DNA from 3 places in the Streptomyces sp. NPDC111656 genome. Region 2 is predicted to be linked to each of the others. Evidence: riboswitches for the same ligand, from Rfam matches in the RefSeq annotation. Region 2 holds a riboswitch; each other region holds the start of a gene.

Evidence for each region. A riboswitch is a leader RNA that binds a small molecule or an ion and turns the genes downstream of it on or off. The one in region 2 is predicted to bind S-adenosylmethionine.
Region 1: another riboswitch for S-adenosylmethionine. It lies ahead of ACZ7M3_RS32905 (putative leader peptide); the one in region 2 lies ahead of ACZ7M3_RS18440 (aminotransferase class V-fold PLP-dependent enzyme).
Region 3: another riboswitch for S-adenosylmethionine. It lies ahead of thrC (threonine synthase); the one in region 2 lies ahead of ACZ7M3_RS18440 (aminotransferase class V-fold PLP-dependent enzyme).

What each region holds. Positions count from the first base shown of each region.
Region 1 is NZ_JBVKCA010000013.1:153,968-160,452, reverse strand. It holds gene ACZ7M3_RS32915 (amino acid ABC transporter ATP-binding protein) at 1-44, opposite strand, end outside; gene ACZ7M3_RS32910 (amino acid ABC transporter permease) at 41-1,006, opposite strand; SAM riboswitch class IV at 1,476-1,622, shown strand; gene ACZ7M3_RS32905 (putative leader peptide) at 1,653-1,733, shown strand; gene ACZ7M3_RS32900 (glutathione S-transferase C-terminal domain-containing protein) at 1,886-2,575, shown strand; gene ACZ7M3_RS32895 (YceI family protein) at 2,632-3,147, opposite strand; gene ACZ7M3_RS32890 (MarR family winged helix-turn-helix transcriptional regulator) at 3,304-3,849, shown strand; gene ACZ7M3_RS32885 (maleylpyruvate isomerase family mycothiol-dependent enzyme) at 3,874-4,668, opposite strand; gene ACZ7M3_RS32880 (dioxygenase family protein) at 4,724-5,608, opposite strand; gene ACZ7M3_RS32875 (hypothetical protein) at 5,915-6,388, shown strand.
Region 2 is NZ_JBVKCA010000005.1:486,231-492,715, reverse strand. It holds gene qcrB (cytochrome bc1 complex cytochrome b subunit) at 1-1,179, shown strand, start outside; gene trpD (anthranilate phosphoribosyltransferase) at 1,335-2,399, shown strand; SAM riboswitch class IV at 2,577-2,693, shown strand; gene ACZ7M3_RS18440 (aminotransferase class V-fold PLP-dependent enzyme) at 2,887-4,263, shown strand; gene ACZ7M3_RS18435 (Lrp/AsnC family transcriptional regulator) at 4,336-4,617, opposite strand; gene ACZ7M3_RS18430 (rhomboid family intramembrane serine protease) at 4,614-5,345, opposite strand; gene ACZ7M3_RS18425 (hypothetical protein) at 5,498-5,737, shown strand; gene ACZ7M3_RS18420 (NYN domain-containing protein) at 5,772-6,485, shown strand, end outside.
Region 3 is NZ_JBVKCA010000010.1:190,158-196,642, forward strand. It holds gene ACZ7M3_RS28455 (cold-shock protein) at 97-303, opposite strand; gene ACZ7M3_RS28460 (MoaD/ThiS family protein) at 764-1,039, opposite strand; gene thrC (threonine synthase) at 1,154-2,482, opposite strand; SAM riboswitch class I at 2,500-2,646, opposite strand; gene ACZ7M3_RS28470 (glucosyl-3-phosphoglycerate synthase) at 2,826-3,770, shown strand; gene ACZ7M3_RS28475 (alpha,alpha-trehalose-phosphate synthase (UDP-forming)) at 3,910-5,307, shown strand; gene otsB (trehalose-phosphatase) at 5,315-6,190, opposite strand; gene ACZ7M3_RS28485 (DUF3263 domain-containing protein) at 6,254-6,481, opposite strand.

The DNA of each region.
Region 1 (6,485 bases), on a different contig from region 2:
ACCTCGACGGCGGCCGGTCGGATCTCGAGCGTCTCGCCGGTCATATCGCCGCCTCCTTGCGGACCCGGGCCCGCAGGTCACGCAGACCGGTGCGGACCTTCTGCAACGGGGTCGGCGGGAGGGAGCGCAGCGCGCCCCGCGAGTAGTACCGCTCGACGTAGAACTGGGCGACGGACACGACGCTCGTGAGGATCAGGTACCAGGCGGTGGCGACCAGCAGCAGCGGCACAATGTCGCCGGGGTAGGTGGAGCCCATGCTCTGCACCGAGCCGAAGAGGTCGAGCAGCGAGACGTAGAAGACCAGCGAGGTGCCCTTGATCAGGCCGATCAGCTGGTTGACGTAGTTCGGGGTGATGGAGCGCAGCGCCTGCGGGAACACGATCCTCGTGAACTGGTACCCCTTGGGCAGACCGAGCGCGGAGGCCGCCTCGTGCTGGCCCTGGTCGACGGAGAGGATGCCGCCGCGGACCACTTCCGCCGCGTACGCCGCCTCGTTGAGGCTCAGTCCGACGACCGCGACGACCATGTCGGTGGCGAGCCGGGACTCGTCGAAGGTGAAGAAGGCGGGGCCGAAGGGGACGCCGAGGCTCAGCGTCTTGTAGAGCGCGCTGAAGTTGTAGAGGAAGAGCAGGACGACAATGAGGGGCACCGAGCGGAACAGCCAGATGTAGACCCAGCTCACCGCGCGCAGCACGGGGCTTTCGGAGAGTCGGGCCAGGGCGAGCAGGATGCCGACGAGCAGGCCCAACACGGCGCTGTAGAGCGTCACTTCGAGGGTGATGAGCAGGCCGTCGAGGATCGTGGGACGCAGGAACCAGTACTGGAACCGGTCCCATTGGAAGAAGGGGTTGGTCGCCAGCCCGTGGACGATCTGGGTGACCACGACGAGCACGATCGCCGAGGCGATCCAGCGGCCGGGGTGGCGCAGGGGCAGCACGCGCTGTGCCGCTGCCGGGCGGGGCTCCGACGTGCTCAACGGCACGGCGGAGCCCAGGGATTCACTCATAAAGGGCTCCAACGAATGCGGACACACCGCCGCCGGCCCGTACGACGGCGGTGCGCGCGGGGACAGACGGATGTCAGGGGGTATGGAGGGAGGAGAGGCTCACCGACTGCGCGCCGACAGGGCGGCGGGCGAGGGAGGTCGAGCCGTGCGGACGTTCAACGCCGCGGAAGGCGGAAGCGGTCAGCCCTGACAGAGACAGCGGGCGCCGCGGGAGCTACGACACAGTGCGGCGGCGGGGCAGCCGTGGCGCCGCGAAGCGGTCGTCCCGTCAGCTGCGTACATCGCGTTCACCGTCACCATTCCGCCCCGCTGGGCCTCGAACGCACCGGAATCGATCCGGTCCGATGCGGCGTAAGTTAGGCATGGCCCCAAACGAATGTCAACGCGCCCCGGCCGGAACGACCACGTGGTGAGACCGCGCATATGCCTTCTTGACTGCTCCGCGGACCGCACCGAGACTGGCTGGGACGGTCACGATTGTCAGCGCCCGTCGTGCGGGTTTCTCCCGTTCGACGCGGTTATCGGCCCCGGCCCGCTGACAGGCAACCCTTCCACCGCGACGGGGTGCCCCGGGTGACGACCGGGTCCCGCCGGTGCGGTGGGGCAAGCGTGGTCTCGCCTCTCGCGAGCCCCGGACACGGGAGCGATGGGAATGGCCAGGAGGAGCACGAGCGGTCTGACCAGGCGCCTGCACATCGATCTGCAGCGGGTCTCCAGCGCGTACTAGTCCAGGCGGTCCGTCCAGCGCGTACTGGTCCACGCGGTCCGTCCGGTCAGGCACGTCCCACGATCCGGACCGGCCCGTACGTCAGCGCAGTCACTCCGTTCCGCCACCGCCGTCCAACGGGCCGCGGGGGCTTCGACGTTGCCTGGAGAGTCATGCCCAAGACAGTCTCGCTCGCCGCCCCTCGCCCCCACCGCATCCGCAGCCGCATCGGCGTCGGCCTGGCCGGCGGTTTCTACCCGGCGCCGCACCGCTATCAGCTGTACCTCGCCGAGGGCTGTCCGCGCTCGCTGCGCATCTCGGTCACCCTGGAGCTGCTCGGTCTCCACGACTCGGTCGCCACCACGCTGCTGACGCTTCCCGCCGAGACACCCGACGCGTTCGCCGCACTGCGCCGCGCGTACGAGGCCACCTGGCACCACTACGACGGCCCGCTCACCGCGCCCGCGCTGTGCGACCGTTGGAGCGGACGGATCGTGAGCAACCACACGCCGGACATCCTGCGTGACCTCGCCGGGCTGCCGGTCTGCCGGAGCGACGCCCGCCTCCCCCGGCTGAACCCACCGGCCCTCGCCGCGGACATCGACGCCTTGCGCGAACTCCTCGACCGGGACGTCACCCCCGCCGCGCCGCCGCTTGCGCGCACGACGGCACTCCAGTCGCTGGACCGGCAACTCGCCTCGCGCGTCTACGCGTTGGGCGACGAGCTGACGGCCGCGGACGTCGACCTCTGGGTGGCTCTGACCCAACTCGGCCCGACGGAGTCCCTCTCCCCCTACGGTCGACTCCGCGACTACGTACGTCGGCTCGACGCCCACCCGGCCTTCCACGGCAAGGTGCGCTGAGCGCGTACGCCGGGGCCGGTAGGGCCGTAGGGCCCGGGCCCCGGCGCCGCGTCGACTCAGCCGTTGGCGCGGGTGAAGACGAGCGTGCCGGTGACGGTCGTCAGGCCGCGGATCATGCCCATCTGGTTCCAGCCCATGTCGAACTGGTCGCGGTCCACGGTGAACTCCGCGGTGAGCGTGACCGTGTCGGCGCTCGCCCCGGTCACCCGGCCGGTGACGGGCTGCGGCCGGCTGATGCCGCGCACGGTCAGCTGCCCGTTGATCTCCACGGTGTCGTCCTGACCGAGGACGGCGTCGCGGACGGCGAAGGTGATCGTGGGGTGGCGGTCGGCGTCGAAGAGGTCGGCGGAGCGGAGGTGCTTGTCCCGCTTGGCGTTCTTCGTGTCCAGGGACGCGACATCCAGGGTGATGGTGCCGCGGGCGGTCCCGTCGGGCTGGACCTCGCCCTCTCCGGCGACTCCGGTGAAGGTGCCCTTCACGGTGACCATGCCCCACATCGTCTTGTGCTTGATGGCGACGGTGGTACGGGCGGGGTCGAGCTGCCACAGGCCGGTTTCGACGGCGACGGTCATGAGAGTTCTCCAGACGGTTACGGGCAGTGCACAGGGGTGCGCGACGCACGGGGCGCGCGGCACACGGGGACTGTGGGGACAACGCGGTCATCCAAATTTGGATGACTCCACGCTAGCCGGTTCTTCAAATTTGGACAACCGGTAGACTGTGACACTATGGCCGACCCTTCCGCCCCCGCTGACCTGCCCGAACGCGAGCCGTCGGGCGACGGTGAGCTGCTGCCCGCCCCACTGCGGGCCTGGATGCGTCTTCTGGCGGCGGCCGGGGCGATCGAGCAGCAACTGCGCGCCCGCGTCAAGGAAACCCTCGACGTCTCGCACGACGAGTTCCTGGTGCTGTGTCTGCTGGCCGACCAGCCCGGATCCAGCCTGCGGATGACCCAGATCGCGGAACTGCTGGGCCGCCCCAAGACGCGGCTGACCTATCAGGTGGCGTGTCTGCAGCACGCGGGACTGATCACACGGCGCTCGGCGTGCGGTGACCGACGCGGTATCGAGGTGGTCCTCACGGACAAGGCGCGTCGACTGCTGCGCGAGTCCACGGGCCCGCTGGCCGACGCCGTCTCGCAGGCCATCGCACAGACGGCCTGCGCGCAGCGCTACGAGGCCCTGCACGACTTGCTGCCACCCTCGCCGCATCCCGGTGCCGGCTCCGGGCAGGTCGAGGGTGGCGATGCGGCCCCCGAGGGGCCGGTGAAGTAGCCCCTCAGGGGATGGACCGGCGGATCAGAACCCGGGGAAGACGCGTCGCAGGTCGTCCAGGGTGAGGGCGTCGCCCTTGAGGGTCACCTCGGCCGGGGTGTGGGTGGCGGCATGGCGGCCGGTGACGAGCCGCAGCCACCACTCGGCCGGTGCGCTCAGGACGGCGTCGGGCTCGGCCGGCTCGTCGGTGAGCGCGACCGCGTCGACCAGGTCGAGCCCGAACGCGTGCCGGGGAGCGGTGGTGTGGACCGCGAGGCGAACCTGCCGCCCACCGAGGGCCTCGACCTTGCCGAGGAAGCCGATGAGCAGTCCGGCCTGGTCGAGGAGCGGCTCGACCGCGGCGGGCGCCAGAACCGCCGTACGGTCGAAGGCCACCTCCACGTCCCAGGTGTGGTGGGTGAACTCGCCGAGCCGCAGACCCGCCACCGTCGCGACGTCCACGGGCGCGGGCAGGAAGCCGAGGTCGACCCGGAGTTCGGCACGGGCCCGCGGATCGAGAGCCTCGTATGCGCGCACCAGCGCCTCGTTGACGGTCACGAAGTTCTCGGCGCGCTCGACCGGGGACATCGCGTCCCAGCGCGCCCACACCGACTTGTTGAAGTCGCCGTCCCTGGGCCCGGTGCCGTGCAGCGCGCCCTCCAGGGAGGCGAGGCCGATCTCCGCGCCGCTGCCCAGGTGGCTGAGGACCTGGGACACGTCCCACTCCGACGCCCCGGACGGCCGGGTGAGGTCGGCGGTGGCGAGCCCGTGCACCACGGCGGTCAGGTAGTCGTGTCCGCCGCGCAGGGCGTCGATGGTCTGGTCGGCACGGTCGTTCATGTCTCAACTCCGTTGACGTGGAAGCGGTGTGTGTCGGTACGGAGGGTTCAAGGGTTCACACCGCGGTCTGGAAGGACCGCTTGGAGAAGCCCATCATGAAACCCTCGACGGTGGTGCGCACCGCCCGGTCGGCACTCGGGGCGGCGCCCAGCGTGACGAACAGCGGGATGTAGTGGTCAACCGTCGGATGGGCGTACGGCATTCCGGGCGCCCTGGTCCGGAAGGCCGCGAGTGCGTCGATGTCGCCGCGGGCGAGCGCGTCGGCGACCCAGGTGTCGAAGTCCGAGGACCAGCCCGGCACTTCGCCCTTCGTCAGCATCTCGCGGGTGAGGAAGGGCAGCCCGTGCGTCATGAACCCCGAGCCGATCACGAGGACGCCCTCCTCCCGCAACGGGCCGAGCCGGGCGCCGAGTTCGAGGAGCCGGCCGGGGTCGTGGCTGGGCAGGCTGAGCTGGAGCACCGGGATGTCACCCAAGGGGTACATGGCCATCAGCGGCACCCAAGCCCCGTGGTCGAGGCCGCGGGAGGGGTGCTGGTACAGCGACTCGCCGTCCGGCATGGTCCCGGCCACGCGGTGCGCGAGGGCGGTCGCGTCGGGGGTGTCGTACGTCATCGCGTAGTAGCGCGGGTGGAAGCCGCCGAAGTCGTAGACGAGCGGGGTGTGCGCCGCCGGGGCGGACAGGCACAGCGGCGCCGCCTCCCAGTGCGCGGAGACGATCAGGACGCTCTTCGGCTTCGGCAGGGACTGGGCCCACTCGAACAGTTCCCGCAGCCATGGCCCGTCGTCGAACAGCGGGGGCGCGCCATGGCTCAGGTACAGAGCGGGAAGCGGTCCGTCCGCGGGCGTCCACGCGCGCTGGGACCGGGCTCGCGGCAGCGCGTCGATCAGGAACCGGTCGTACGCTCCGGCGGGCACCTCGGGATCATGGAGGGAGTTCATGCCGGTCCTTACGTGGGTGAGGGTGCTCCGGCTTGCGGGGTGAGGCGCATTAACTTGAACATTCAACTTTGACCCTAGGTCATCCCACTTGAGACGTCAACCAAACGGCCGCGGACGGTGACGCCGGAGGTCCGAAGAAGGACGCCGTACGCGATCGGACGTAGTCCGATCTCCGTATGCGGGATCGGACGCCGGTTGGACGCGGTGGCCGACGGGCTTCACTAGGGTCGGCCGGAGTCCACGGTCAGGTGCAGCTCAACGGTGGACCGTCCGGAGTTCGGGCTGCCCGCCGAAGGAGTCCACCGCGTGTCGCACCATCCCTCCGTTCCCTCGCCCCACGACCGGATCACCGGCCCCCACCCCGCCCGGCACACCGCGTTGCTCCTGCTGCACGGGTACACCGACGGCGACGCGCGGGCCGTCGCCTCAGCCCTGGACACCCTGGACGATTCGGCGCTCGACGACACGTACACCTATCTCTGTGCCGTCATGGACGTCACCCTGCGCCTCACTCTGACCGCCCAGCCCGCGGCCCGTGACGTGGGCCGGGCCGCCGAACAGGCGGCCACGGCGGCTCCCCCGCACTACGAGTTCGCCTTCGGGCAGGCGGTCCGGGCCTGGGCGGCGGGCGACACGCAGGCCCTGACCCGCGCCGCCGACGCGGACCTCCCGGGGGCCGTGCATCTACTGGCCGTGATGACCGTGGCCCTGGGTGTCTCCGTGCTCGACCACGACGGCCTGAACGCCCTGCTCAACTGCCTCCCGGAAGACCCGCGTTGATCGCGACCACCGCCTGATCGAAGCTCCTCGGTCAGCGCCACCCGCATCACACGGCCCGTCCGATGACGGCCGTCCGTTCAACAGCGGCCGTCCGCCC
Region 2 (6,485 bases):
TTCCTGCTGTTCGTCCTGGGCATGTTCACCGGCTTCACCGGTTACTCGCTCCCGGACGACCTGCTCTCCGGCACCGGTGTCCGCTTCATGGAGGGCGCGGTCCTGTCCGTGCCGATCGTCGGCACGTACCTGGCGTTCTTCCTCTTCGGCGGCCAGTTCCCGGGCGGCGACTTCGTCGCGCGGTTCTACTCGGTCCACATCCTGCTGCTGCCGGGCATCATGCTCGGCCTGGTGGTCGGCCACCTGATCCTGGTCTTCTACCACAAGCACACGCAGTTCGCGGGCCCCGGAAAGACGAACAACAACGTCGTCGGCATGCCGCTGCTGCCGGTCTACATGGCCAAGGCCGGAGGCTTCTTCTTCCTGGTCTTCGGTGTCATCGCGGCCATCTCGGCGATCGCCTCGATCAACCCGATCTGGACCATGGGCCCCTACCGTCCGGACATGGTGTCCACGGGCGCCCAGCCCGACTGGTACATGGGCTTCTCCGAGGGCCTGATCCGTGTCATGCCGGGCTGGGAGATCAACGTCTGGGGTCACACGCTCGTGCTGGGCGTGTTCATCCCGCTGGTGATCTTCCCGCTGGTCCTGGTCGCGATCGCGGTCTACCCGTTCATCGAGTCCTGGGTCACCGGCGACAAGCGTGAGCACCACATCCTGGACCGCCCGCGCAACGTCCCGACCCGGACCGCGTTCGGTGCCGCCTGGATCAGCTGGTACTTCGTCCTGCTCGTCGGTGGTGGCAACGACATCTGGGCCACGCACTTCCACCTGTCGATCAACTCGATCACCTGGTTCGTGCGCATCGGCTTCTTCGTCGTGCCGGTCATCGTGTTCGTCATCACCAAGCGGGTCTGCCTCGGCCTCCAGCGCCGCGACAAGGACAAGGTGCTGCACGGCCGCGAGTCGGGCATCATCAAGCGCCTGCCTCACGGTGAGTTCATCGAGGTGCACGAGCCGCTCAGTCAGGACGCCCTGCACACGCTCACCGCGCACGAGCAGTACCAGCCCGCCGAGATCGGCGCGACGGTCGACGAGAACGGTGTCGAGCGCAAGGTGAAGGGCACGGAGCGCCTGCGTTCCAAGCTCAGCGAGGGCTTCTACGGGGAGGACAGCCAGATCCCCAAGCCCACGGTCGAGGAGTACAAGGAGATCACGAGCGGCCACGGCCACCACTGATCTTCCGACCGGTTGACCGGTCTTCACTGATCGCCACGGCGAGAGCCTCCGTCCATTGCCTGGACGGGGGCTCTTTGCCGTCTCCGGGCCTGGATAGGGTGTTCCCATCTACACAAGGAGTCCCTTTGCCGGGACGACGGACCCAGGAGCGGCTTATGAGCGCTGTGAACCCCGCTGGAGGCAACACCGCGGCGGGCCGTTCCTGGCCCGTGGTGCTGAACGGCCTGCTCGAGGGCCGCGACCAGAGCGCGGACGACACGGCCTGGGCGATGGACCGGATCATGAGTGGCGAGGCGACGGACGCGCAGATCGCCGGGTTCGCGGTGGCGCTGCGGGCCAAGGGTGAGACGGTCGAGGAGATCTCCGGTCTGGTCCGGACGATGTACGAGCACGCCAATGTGATCGAGGTGCCGGGGGACACCGTCGACATCGTCGGTACGGGCGGTGACGGCGCGAAGACGGTGAACATCTCCACGATGTCGTCGATCGTCGTGGCCGGGACCGGCGCCAAGGTCGTCAAGCACGGCAACCGGGCCGCTTCCTCCGCGTCCGGTGCCTCGGACGTCCTGGAGAAGCTCGGCGTCAATCTGGACCTGACGACGAAGCGGGTGGCCGAGGTCGCGGAGGAGGCCGGGATCACCTTCTGCTTCGCGGTGAAGTTCCACCCGGCGCTGCGTCATGTCGCCGCGGCGCGGGGGCAGTTGGGGATCCGGACCACGTTCAACGTGCTGGGTCCGCTGACGAACCCGGCGCGGGTGAAGGCGCAGGCCGTCGGAGTCGCGGACCTGCGCATGGCGCCGATCGTGGCGGGCGTGTTCGCCGAGCGCGGCAACTCCTCGCTCGTCTTCCGCGGCGACGACGGCCTGGACGAGCTGACCACCACCGCGACGTCCCGGGTCTGGGTCGTCCGCGACGGCAAGGTCACCGAGGAGCGCTTCGACCCACGTGACGTCGGCCTCGAACTCGTCCCCGTGGAGGCCCTGCGCGGCGCCGACGCGTCCTACAACGCGGACGTCGCCCGTCGCCTGCTGGGCGGCGAGACGGGGCCCGTACGGGACGCTGTGCTGCTGAACTCCGCGGCGGCCCTCGTCGCCCTGTCCCCGACCGACGCGCCGCTCGCGGACCAGCTCCGCGCCGGGATGGCGAAGGCGGCGCAGGCGATCGACTCGGGGGCGGCGAAGCGGACGCTGGAACGCTGGGTGGCTGCGAGCCAGTCGTAGTCGGGTTGTTCGTCCGCGGGCCGGTGGGGGTTGCCCGCGCGGTTCCCCGCGCCCCCAAAAGGGGCGCGGGGAACTGCGCGATCTTTTTTGGGGGTCCGGGTGCCGCTCCCGCTCGACGTCCCGGTATGCGGACAGCGGGGTTGCGGGGGGAAGATCTTGTGGCAGGATGCCGTATCAGGTCATGAGCGACAGCCATCAGGCCCCGGCCGGCTGTCCGGCAACCCTCCGTCCGTGGCGGGGTGCCCCGGGTGAAGACCAGGCCGTAGGCAGCGAGGTCTACGGCAAGCGCGGACCCCTCGAGAATCCCAGGGGTCCTGGTCGTTCGAGGGAGCCTTCTGTGAGCAAGCGAATGCGATAGGGCGTAGAGCCCCGCCTCCGCACACCCCTTTTGCCTTTTCTCCCTGCGCCGAGCCGCGCGGGTGCACAGCGATACCCCCGTGCACCCGGCCCGCGCAGCGATTCCGCCTGCCTCTCACAGGAGCTCGCCATGTCTGTCTCCACCGCTGCCGCCGACCAGACCCTTTGTGCCCCTTTGCCCGTTCTGGGCCGAGACGTCACCGTCCCGCTCGTGACCGGCGGTGAGGTCACCTACGCCGCGCTCGACTACGCCGCCAGCGCCCCCGCCCTCCAGCGGGTGTGGGACGACGTCGCCGCGTACGCCCCGTACTACGGCAGCGTGCACCGCGGCGCCGGGTACCTCTCCCAGCTGTCCACCGACCTCTTCGAGAACGCCCGCAGGACCGTCGCGGAGTTCCTCGACTGCCGGGGCGACGACCAGGTCGTCTTCACCCGCTCCACCACCGACTCCCTCAACCTGCTCGCCGCCACGCTTCCGGCCGACTGCCAGGTGTTCGTCTTCGAGACGGAACACCACGCCTCGCTGCTGCCGTGGAAGGACGCCCACGTCACCTACCTCAACGCGCCCCGCACCCCGCAGGAGGCCGTCACGGCCCTGGAGCGGGCCCTCGCCGCCCGCACGGCGTCCACCGAAGGGGGCCACGGCCCGGCTCTGGTCTGCGTCACCGGCGCCTCGAACGTCACCGGCGAGCTGTGGCCGGTGCGCGAGCTGGCCGCCGCCGCCCACGCGCACGGTGCCCGGATCGTCCTGGACGCCGCCCAGCTCGCCCCGCACCACCCGGTGTCGGTGCGGGACCTCGACGTCGACTGGGTCGCCTTCTCCGGGCACAAGCTGTACGCGCCGTTCGGCTCCGGAGTGCTCGCGGGCCGCGCCGACTGGCTGCGCGAGGCCGAGCCGTATCTCGCGGGCGGCGGCGCCAGCCGCAAGGTCACGCGGCGGGTGGACGGCGGTGTGGACGTGGAGTGGCACGGGAGTGCGGCCCGGCACGAGGCCGGTTCGCCGAACGTGATCGGCGCCTACTCCATCGCCTCCGCCTGCAAGGCGCTGACCGAGGCCGGTTTCGACACGCTCGTCGCCCGCGAGGAGCAGCTGATCGGGGCCGTCCGCGCCGGTCTGGCCGAGGTGCCCGAGGTCCGCGTCCTGTCGCTCTTCGGCGACGACGCCCCGCGCGTCGGCGTCATCTCGTTCGTCGTCGAGGGCTGGAACAGCTCGCACTTCGCGGCCGCGCTGTCCGCCGAGTACGGGATCGGGGTGCGGGACGGTCTCTTCTGTGCCCACCCGTTGCTGCGGACGCTGCTCGGCAGCGATCCGCAGACGCAGGGGGAGTGCGGGGCGCCCGAGGCCGCGCCCGGGGAGAAGTCCCTCAACGCGATCCGCGTCAGCTTCGGGGCCGGTACGCCCGACGAGCATGTGGAGCGGTTCGTGCGCGCGGTCAAGGAACTGGTGCGGGACGGGGCGAAGTGGAACTACCGCACGGAGGACGGCCGCTGCGTTCCGGCGGTCTGAGATCGGCTCGGGGTGCGTGGGGGCGCGTGGGGGCTCCGCCCCCACATCCCCAAAGGGTCCGCGCGGCTGTGCCTAGCTGTCGAGGCCGATGGCGAACGCCGCCTCCAGGTCGTGCTGGGAGTACGTGCGGAACGCGACGTGGGTGTCCGTCCCCTCGACGCCGGGGATCTTGCTGATCTTGCCGGGGATGACGTCCGCCAGGTCGTCGTGGGCCTTCACCCGGACCATGGCGATCAGGTCGTACGTACCGGTGACGGAGAAGACCTCGCTGACACTGTCCAGCGCGGCGATCGACTCGGCGATCTCGGGGATCCGGTCCACGCTGGTCTTGATGAGCACGATCGCGGTGATCACGGCTGGTTTTCTCCCTCGGGGGCTGCTGCTGGGGTTTTCACTCTAGTCGGCCGCCCGAACCGCACCCACGCGTAGACGAACCCCAGCGAGAAGCCCACCAGGTGGGCCAGATAGGCGACCCCGGGGCCCGAGGGGCTGCGGCCCGCCGCCAGCCATTGCAGGGTCACCCAGAAGGGCAGCACGACCCAGGCGGGGAAGCGCAGCGGCAGGAAGAAGAGGAACGGGAAGAGACTGGTCACCCGGGCCCTGGGGAACAGGTACAGGAACGCTCCGAGGACCGCGGAGATCGCCCCCGAGGCGCCGACCAGGGTCTGCTCGGAGCCGGAGTTGGCGATCGCGTAACCCAGCAGAGCGAGGTAGCCGCAGACCACGTAGAAGACAGCGAACTGGACGTGGCCCATGCGTTCCTCGGTCATCGCTCCGAAGACGTAGAAGAAGAGCATGTTGCCCAGGAGGTGGAGCCAGCTGCCGTGGATGAACAGGGCCGTGGCCGGGGTGAGCCAGGCGCCCGGGGTCCCGTCGAAGAGCTCGGCGGGGATCACGCCCCAGCGCCGGAAGTAGGCCCGCTGGGCGACCACCAGCGCGTCCCCGGTGCCGAACGACGGATTGAGTCCCGAGGCGGGACCGATCAGGAAGATCAGGCAGCACAGGAAGATCAGCCCGTACGTCACCGGCGCGGACTGACCGCGCATCGTCCTGCCGACCGCCGTACCCCAGGTGCTGATCATGGAACAGAGCATGACGTAACCGGACCGATGCGCACAGAGTGCCTCGCCGCCATGGACGGCCGAGCGTCGAGTACCCGCCAGGCCGTAGGGTAACGAGCCACACGCGCCGGAGACCGGTGCCGGACGGACACTAGAAGGAAAGCGACTGCCACATGACGGTTCCCCTCCCGACCGCCGAGACTCGCTGGCGCTGCACACTCTGCGGCAACCTCACGCGATTCGACGTGACCCGCTCGTCCAAGGTCGTCGAGTATGTGCACCTCGACCTGGCCGGTGAGCCGAACGTCGAGGAGCGCAAGGTGGTCAGTGAGACCATCGAGTCGGTGCGCTGCCGGTGGTGCAACGCGGTGGACCAGGTGGAACTGGTGGACAGGCCGGGTGCCGGCTCCTGAGGGAGCGGGCCCCGCACAGACATTGGGGTGACGGATGGTGGAGACCACAGGCGGGGAGCCGGACGACGGCGCCGCTGAGGTGCTCGACCGTCCGCTGCCCGACGGGGTGCGCCGACGGGTCGTACAGATCGTGTCGGACGGCTTCGGCGGGTTGACCGTCGCCGAACTGCCCGCCCAATTGCGGCAGTATGCGCGGTTCACACCCAATCGGCGCGCGAAGTTCGCCGGCAACGCCATGGCCGCCGCGCTGGAGACCGATCCGCTGTTCCGGCAGCGTATCGCCGAAAAGCTCAGAGAGGCGCAGCCCGAGCTCGTCGGTGCCCTCGACTCGGGCGCGCCGCCGCCGGCCGCGGATCCGCTGGACGTGGCGGCCGCGGCCTATGTGCTGCGCCCCACGGGCTGGGTGAAGCTGGTGACGGCCGCGGGTGAGGAGGCCCTGCGGGCGGACGCCGAGCGCGCGGACGAGGAGAGCCGGGCGGAGCTGGAGCGGCTGCGCGAGGAGCTCGCGCAGGCACGTGGTCAGACCAAGGCCGAAACCGAGCGGTTGCGCACGGAGTTGGAGTCCGCGAAGAGGGAAGCGGAATCGCTTCACCGCAAGTTGCGCGGCGCCCTCAGCGACGTCAAGCGGGGCGAGGCCGCGCTGCGCAAGCTGCAGGGTGAGATGGACGCCGCGCGGGCGGACGGGCAGGCCCAGGTGTCCGCCGCCGAGAGCGAGACCCGGCGGCTCAAGGCGCGGCTCTCGGAGGCC
Region 3 (6,485 bases), on a different contig from region 2:
ACGACGGCGTCATGACAGTGCACGGACAGACCGAAGGGCTCGTACCCCATGGGATACGAGCCCTTCGTCACGTCGAACAGTCAGTCGGCGCGTGCTTCAGCTGGTCGCGAGCCGGACCATGTCCGCCTGCGGCCCTTTCTGGCCCTGCGAGATCTCGAAATCGACCCGCTGACCCTCTTCCAGGGTGCGGTAGCCGTCCATCTGAATCGCGCTGTAGTGGACGAATACATCCGCACCACCGTCGACCGCGATGAAGCCGTACCCCTTCTCCGCGTTGAACCACTTGACGGTGCCCTGAGCCATGCCTAACTCCCCTATTACTGGCCCTTGCACAGGACCGCACTTCGCGGACCCGGGTCAGACCTCACCCCCCAACGGTTGGGGGTGTGCGCCGGAACGCGTCGACCGCGGCTGAATGTATCTGTCCAACTGCCGTCTGCAACAGGTCAATCGGACGAGAATTCCGGGCACGGCTGATCGGGAATATAGGGAGAATTTGCGAAGATTCAGGGCAAGTCGGGCCCCATAAAAGCCGTATAAGGCTCAAAAGCGCGGGACACTTTGGCTACTTCTTGTCGGACTTCGGGCGCGAACTCATATGCGCCCGGCATGCAAAGTGGAGCCGGTTCCCCAACTGTACCCCGCTCAACCATACAGAATTGCCCCCTCCGCTTCTCTCACGGAGGGGGCAATTCGATGAACTCTCGGTAATTGGCATTACCAAGGGTAACTATCTCACCCTGGGTAACGGCACGCGAGGAGGTCAGCCACCGGCGACGGCGGGGATGATCGAGACGCCCACGCCGTCCGGCGTCGCCGTCTCCAGACCCTGCTCGAAGCGGACGTCGTCGTCGTTCACGTAGACGTTGACGAACCGGCGCAGCTTGCCCTGGTCGTCCAGGACGCGCGCGGCGATACCCGTGTGGTTCTTCTCCAGATCCGCGATGACCTCACCGAGGGTCCCACCCTCGGCCGTCACCTCGGCCTGACCACCGGTGTAGGTGCGCAGGATGGTGGGGATGCGGACGGAAACGCTCATTCTTGTGACCTCCGGTCAGGTAAGGGCTTTTAGGGGCGCGGGGTGTTGCTAAATATGCGGCTCCGCCGCGTGGGCGCGACCAGCGCCCACCGGCCCGCAGACGAACAACGACGCTTACGCGAGCCCAGCTTCCCTGAAGGACTCAAGGCTGGGGCGGATCGTCGCGGTGAGCCCGGTACCCGCCACCGCGTCCAGCGTCTTCAGACCATCACCGGTGTTCAGGACGACGGTGGTCAGACTCGGGTCGAGGAGCCCGTTCTCGATCAGCTTCTTGGTGACACCCACGGTCACCCCACCCGCCGTCTCCGCGAAGATCCCCTCCGTACGCGCGAGCAACTTGATCGCGTCGACGACCTGATCGTCGTTCACGTCCTCCACGGCCCCACCCGTACGCCGCGCGATGTCCAGCACGTACGGCCCGTCGGCCGGGTTGCCGATGGCGAGCGACTTGGCGATGGTGTTCGGCTTCTGGGGCCGTACGACGTCGTGGCCCGCCTTGTAGGCGACGGACACCGGCGAGCACCCCTCGGCCTGGGCACCGAAGATCTTGTACGGCTTGTCCTCGACCAGTCCGAGCTTGATCAGCTCCTGAAGACCCTTGTCGATCTTCGTGAGCTGGGAGCCGGAGGCGATGGGGATCACCAGCTGGTCGGGGAGCTTCCACCCCAGCTGCTCGCAGATCTCGTACGCCAGGGTCTTGGAGCCCTCCGCGTAGTACGGCCGCAGGTTGACGTTGACGAAGCCCCAGCCCTCGCCGGCCGGGTCGCCGATCAGCTCGGAGCAGAAGCGGTTCACGTCGTCGTAGTTGCCCTCGATGCCGACGAGCTCACCGCCGTAGATCGCGGCCATGACGACCTTGCCCTGCTCCAGGTCGTGCGGGATGAACACGCAGGAGCGGAAACCGGCCCGGGCGGCGGCGGCGCCGACGGCGCCGGCGAGGTTGCCGGTGGAGGAGCAGGAGAGGGTGGTGAAGTTGAAGGCGCGGGCCGCTTCGATGGCCTGGGCGACGACGCGGTCCTTGAAGGAGTGCGTCGGGTTGCCGGAGTCGTCCTTGACGAAGAGCTTGCCGGCCTCGACGCCCAGCGCGCGGGCGAGGTTGTCGGCCTTGACGAGCTTGGTCCAGCCGGGGTTGATGTTCGGCTTGTCGGCGACGTCGGCCGGGACGGGCAGCAGCGGCGCATAACGCCAGATGTTCGCGGGGCCCGCTTCGATGCGCGCCCGGAGCTCTTCGGTTTCGTAGGCCGAGAAGTCGTACGCGATCTCCAGCGGGCCGAAACACTCCTCGCAGGCGAAGACCGGGCCGAGCGGCACGCGGTGCCCGCACTCGCGGCAGGAAAGCGCGGCGGCGGGTCCGAGATCCACACCGACTACGGTGGTGGTGTCGCCCGCGACAGGGTTCGTGGTGCTTGCAACAGTCGAACTTGCAACAGTCTGCGCAGCCATGGAGGCGAGGCCCTTTCTCCTCATCTTCCTCACGACGCACTTCGCCGTGAGACGGATTTGGCACCTTCCCTAGCCGGGAGCCTCGCCACATCAATGTGACAGGACCAGCTGGAGGGTTGCCGGGGCTTCATCGGGCCGTATCCCTCTGCCCCTCTGGATGAGCGGTATTCGGTTGTGTCGTGCGGGTGGTGCGGTGGTCCGCAAATGATCTACGACATGCGATGGTCATCCGCGTTGTTCAAGACTGTAACCGAAGGCCAGGACAGTTGAGATAGTCGTCCGAACCGCGAGATGGATCACACCGTGAGACACCGGGTGATCAGACAGTGAGGAGCCGCAGACTGTGCTGAAGGAAACTGAGCGCTGGCTGAGCAATCGCTCCTGGTCCGTGACCGATCGCCCGCTCCACAGACTCATGTCCGCCAAACGGGCCACGGGCTCCTCGGTGAGCGTCGTCCTGCCTGCGCTGAACGAGGAGGAGACGGTCGGCGAGATCGTCGCCGTCATCCGCCACGACCTGATGCAGCAGGTGCCCCTCGTCGACGAGATCGTCGTCGTCGACTCGGGCTCGACCGACCGCACCTCGCAGGTGGCCGCCGCGGCGGGCGCGCGCGTGGTGCACCGGGACGAGATCCTGCCGCGCATCCCGACCGTGCCCGGCAAGGGCGAGGTGCTGTGGCGTTCCCTCCTCGTGACGAGCGGGGACATCGTCTGTTTCATCGACGCGGACCTGAAGGAGTTCTCCTCGGACTTCGTCTCCGGGATCGTGGGGCCGCTGCTCACCGAGCCCGGTGTGGACCTCGTCAAGGCGATGTACGACCGTCCGCTCGGCGGTGCGGCGGGGCAGGGCGGCCGGGTCACCGAACTCATGGCCCGCCCCCTCCTCAACATGCACTGGCCGCAGCTGGCCGGCTTCGTGCAGCCGCTCGGCGGGGAGTACGCGGCCCGCCGCTCGCTGCTCGAACAGCTCCCCTTCCCCGTCGGGTACGGGATCGAGCTGGGCATGCTGGTCGACGCCCTGCACCTGGTGGGCCTGGACGCGCTCGCCCAGGTCGACGTGGGCGTGCGCAAGCACCGCCACCAGGACGGGCAGGCGCTGGGCCGGATGTCCGCCGCGATCTACCGCACGGCCCAGCTCCGGCTGGCCCGCGGCCACCTGATCCGCCCGGCCCTCACCCAGTTCGAACGGAGCGGGGACGGTTTCGAGCCGCGTACCTACTCGGTCGACACGGAGGAACGTCCCCCGATGGTCGAAATCGCCGAGTACCAGAAACGCAGGGCGGCGTAGAAGCACCCCGTCAGGGGCGCGGGGCTGTGACACATATGCGGCTCCGCCGCGTGGGCGCGACAAGCCCCCACCGGCCCGCAGACGGCATACGGCTGAAGGGAACGTTTGAGCGTTTCGACGCCGGGCTAGGTTTCGAGGCATGGCTTCCCCCGCTTCAACGCAAGGCGCCCACAACATCCTCGTCGCCTCCAACCGCGGCCCGGTCACCTACGAGGTCCAGGAGGACGGCTCGCTGCGCGCCAGGCGCGGTGGCGGCGGGCTGGTCTCGGGCCTCTCCGCGATCGGGCCGGACGCGGGCGCCCTGTGGGTGTGCTCGGCGCTCGGCGCCGGCGACCGCGAGGCGGTCCGGCGCGGGGTCGCCGAGGACGGCGTACGGATGCTGGACATCGACGCCGACGTGCACGCGGACGCGTACAACGGCATCGCGAACTCCGTGCTGTGGTTCGTCCACCACATGCTGTACCAGACCCCGCTGGAGCCGGTCTTCGACGCGGAGTTCCGGCGCCAGTGGGCGTCGTACGAGGCGTACAACCGCGCGTTCGCCGAAGCGCTGGCCGCGGAGGCGGCGCCGGGCGCGGTGGTGATCGTCCAGGACTACCACCTGACCCTCGTCCCCGGGATGCTCCGCGAGCTCCGCCCCGACCTGCGGATCGGCCACTTCTCGCACACCCCCTGGGCGCCGGTCGACTACTTCCGGATGCTGCCCGACGACATCGCCGAACAGGTGCTGCGCGGCATGCTCGGCGCGGACCGGCTCGGCTTCCTGACTCAGCGCTGGGCGGACGCGTTCACCGCCTGCTGCGACGCGCTCGTCGGCGGGCTCGGCGACACCCGGATCGGCGTGCACGGGCTCGGCGCGGACGCGGACTTCCTGCGCAGGCGCTCACACGAGGCGGACGTCGCCGACCGCATGGCCGCGCTGCGCGAGCAGATCGGCGAGGGCCGCAGGACGATCGTGCGGGTCGACCGGACCGAGCTGTCGAAGAACATCGTGCGGGGCCTGCTGGCGTACCGGCAGCTGCTGGCGGACCACTCGGAGTGGCGCGAGCGCGTCGTCCACGTGGCCTTCGCCTACCCCTCGCGTCAGGACCTGGCCGTCTACCGCGACTACACGGCCGAGGTGCAGCGCGTGGCGACCGAGATCAACGACCGGTACGGGACGCCGGGCTGGACCCCTGTCGTCCTCCACGTCAAGGACGACTTCGCCCGCTCCCTGGCCGCGTACCGGCTCGCCGACGTCGCCCTCGTCAACCCCATCCGCGACGGCATGAACCTCGTCGCCAAGGAGGTGCCGGTCGTCTCCGACGAGGGGTGCGTGCTGGTGCTCTCCCGGGAGGCGGGGGCGTACGAGGAGCTGGGCGAGGACGCGGTGGTGGTGAACCCGTACGACGTGGTCGGCACCGCGCGGGCGCTGGACGCGGCGCTGACCATGCCGGTGGGGGAACGGGCGGAACGCACGAAGCGGTTGGCTGCCGCCGGGACGGCGTTGCCTCCGGCGCAGTGGTTTCTTGAGCAGCTGCGGGAGTTGGAGGGCTGAGTAGGGATCAACGGTCCAGGCGACTCGCCAATGCCTTCAGCAGGCGTACGACTCCCGCCGGGCCGTCGACCACGAGATCCGCCCGTTCGGCCAGTTCGGTGACTTCCGCGCTGCCGCTGCACACCAGCAGGCCCAGGACGCCGTCCGAGCGGAGTTTGTCGACGGCGGCGAAGGCGGGGAGGTCGCCCAGGTCGTCGCCGGCGTACATGACGGCTTCGGCGCGGACCTCGCGGACGTACTCCAGGAGGGCGACGCCCTTGTCCATGCCCGGGGGACGGAGTTCGAGGACCATCCGACCGGGTTCGACGATCAGGCCGTGACGGGTGGCGAGGTCGGTGAGGGGTTCGCGCAGTGCCTCGAACGCGGCCTGGGGGTCCTCCGCGCGGCGGGTGTGGACCGCGACGGCGCGGCCCTTCTCCTCGATCCAGGTGCCGTGCCAGGCGCCGATCCCGTCGAGGACCCCGGGCAGCTCGGCGCGGACGGCGGCGACGCCGGGGTGCGGGGCGGGGGCGTTGACGGTGCCGGTGCGGGCGTCCCAGCGTTCGGCGCCGTAGTGGCCGAGGACGACGAGGTGGTCGAGGCCCGGGACGCCCGCGAAGCCGCCGTGGCGGACCGCCACGCCGGCCGGGCGGCCGGTGACGACGGCGACGGAGGCGACCTTCGGGGCGAGGGCCGCGAGGGCGGGGACCGCGTCGGGGTGGGCGCGGGCCTGCTCCGGGTCGGCGACGATGGGGGCGAGTGTTCCGTCGAAGTCGAGCGCGATGACGGCCCGGTCGGGCCGGGTGAGGATGGCGTCGAGGCCGTCGCGTCCGGCGGGGGTCACGGGTGTCGGCAAGGGTTCCGTGACGTCCGGGGATTCCGGGTTTTCCGAGTGGCTGCCCATGCTCCGACCCTATCCGCGCGCCCCCGGGCGCACCCACGGCTCACCGAGTCACGTCGGGCGGTGTCAGCGTTCCGCACGGCGGGTGTCCCGGATGCGGCGGAGGCGGTTCACCGTGATCGGGTCGTGGGCGAGGGCGCGGGGGTCGTCGAGGAGGGCGTTGAGGAGTTGGTAGTAGCGGACGGGGGCGAGGCCGAGTTGCTCGCGTATCGCTCGTTCCTTCGCGCCGGGCCCCGCGAAGGAACGGCGCTCCATGGCGAGGATCCCCCGCTCCCTCCCGCTCAGTTCGTCCATGACC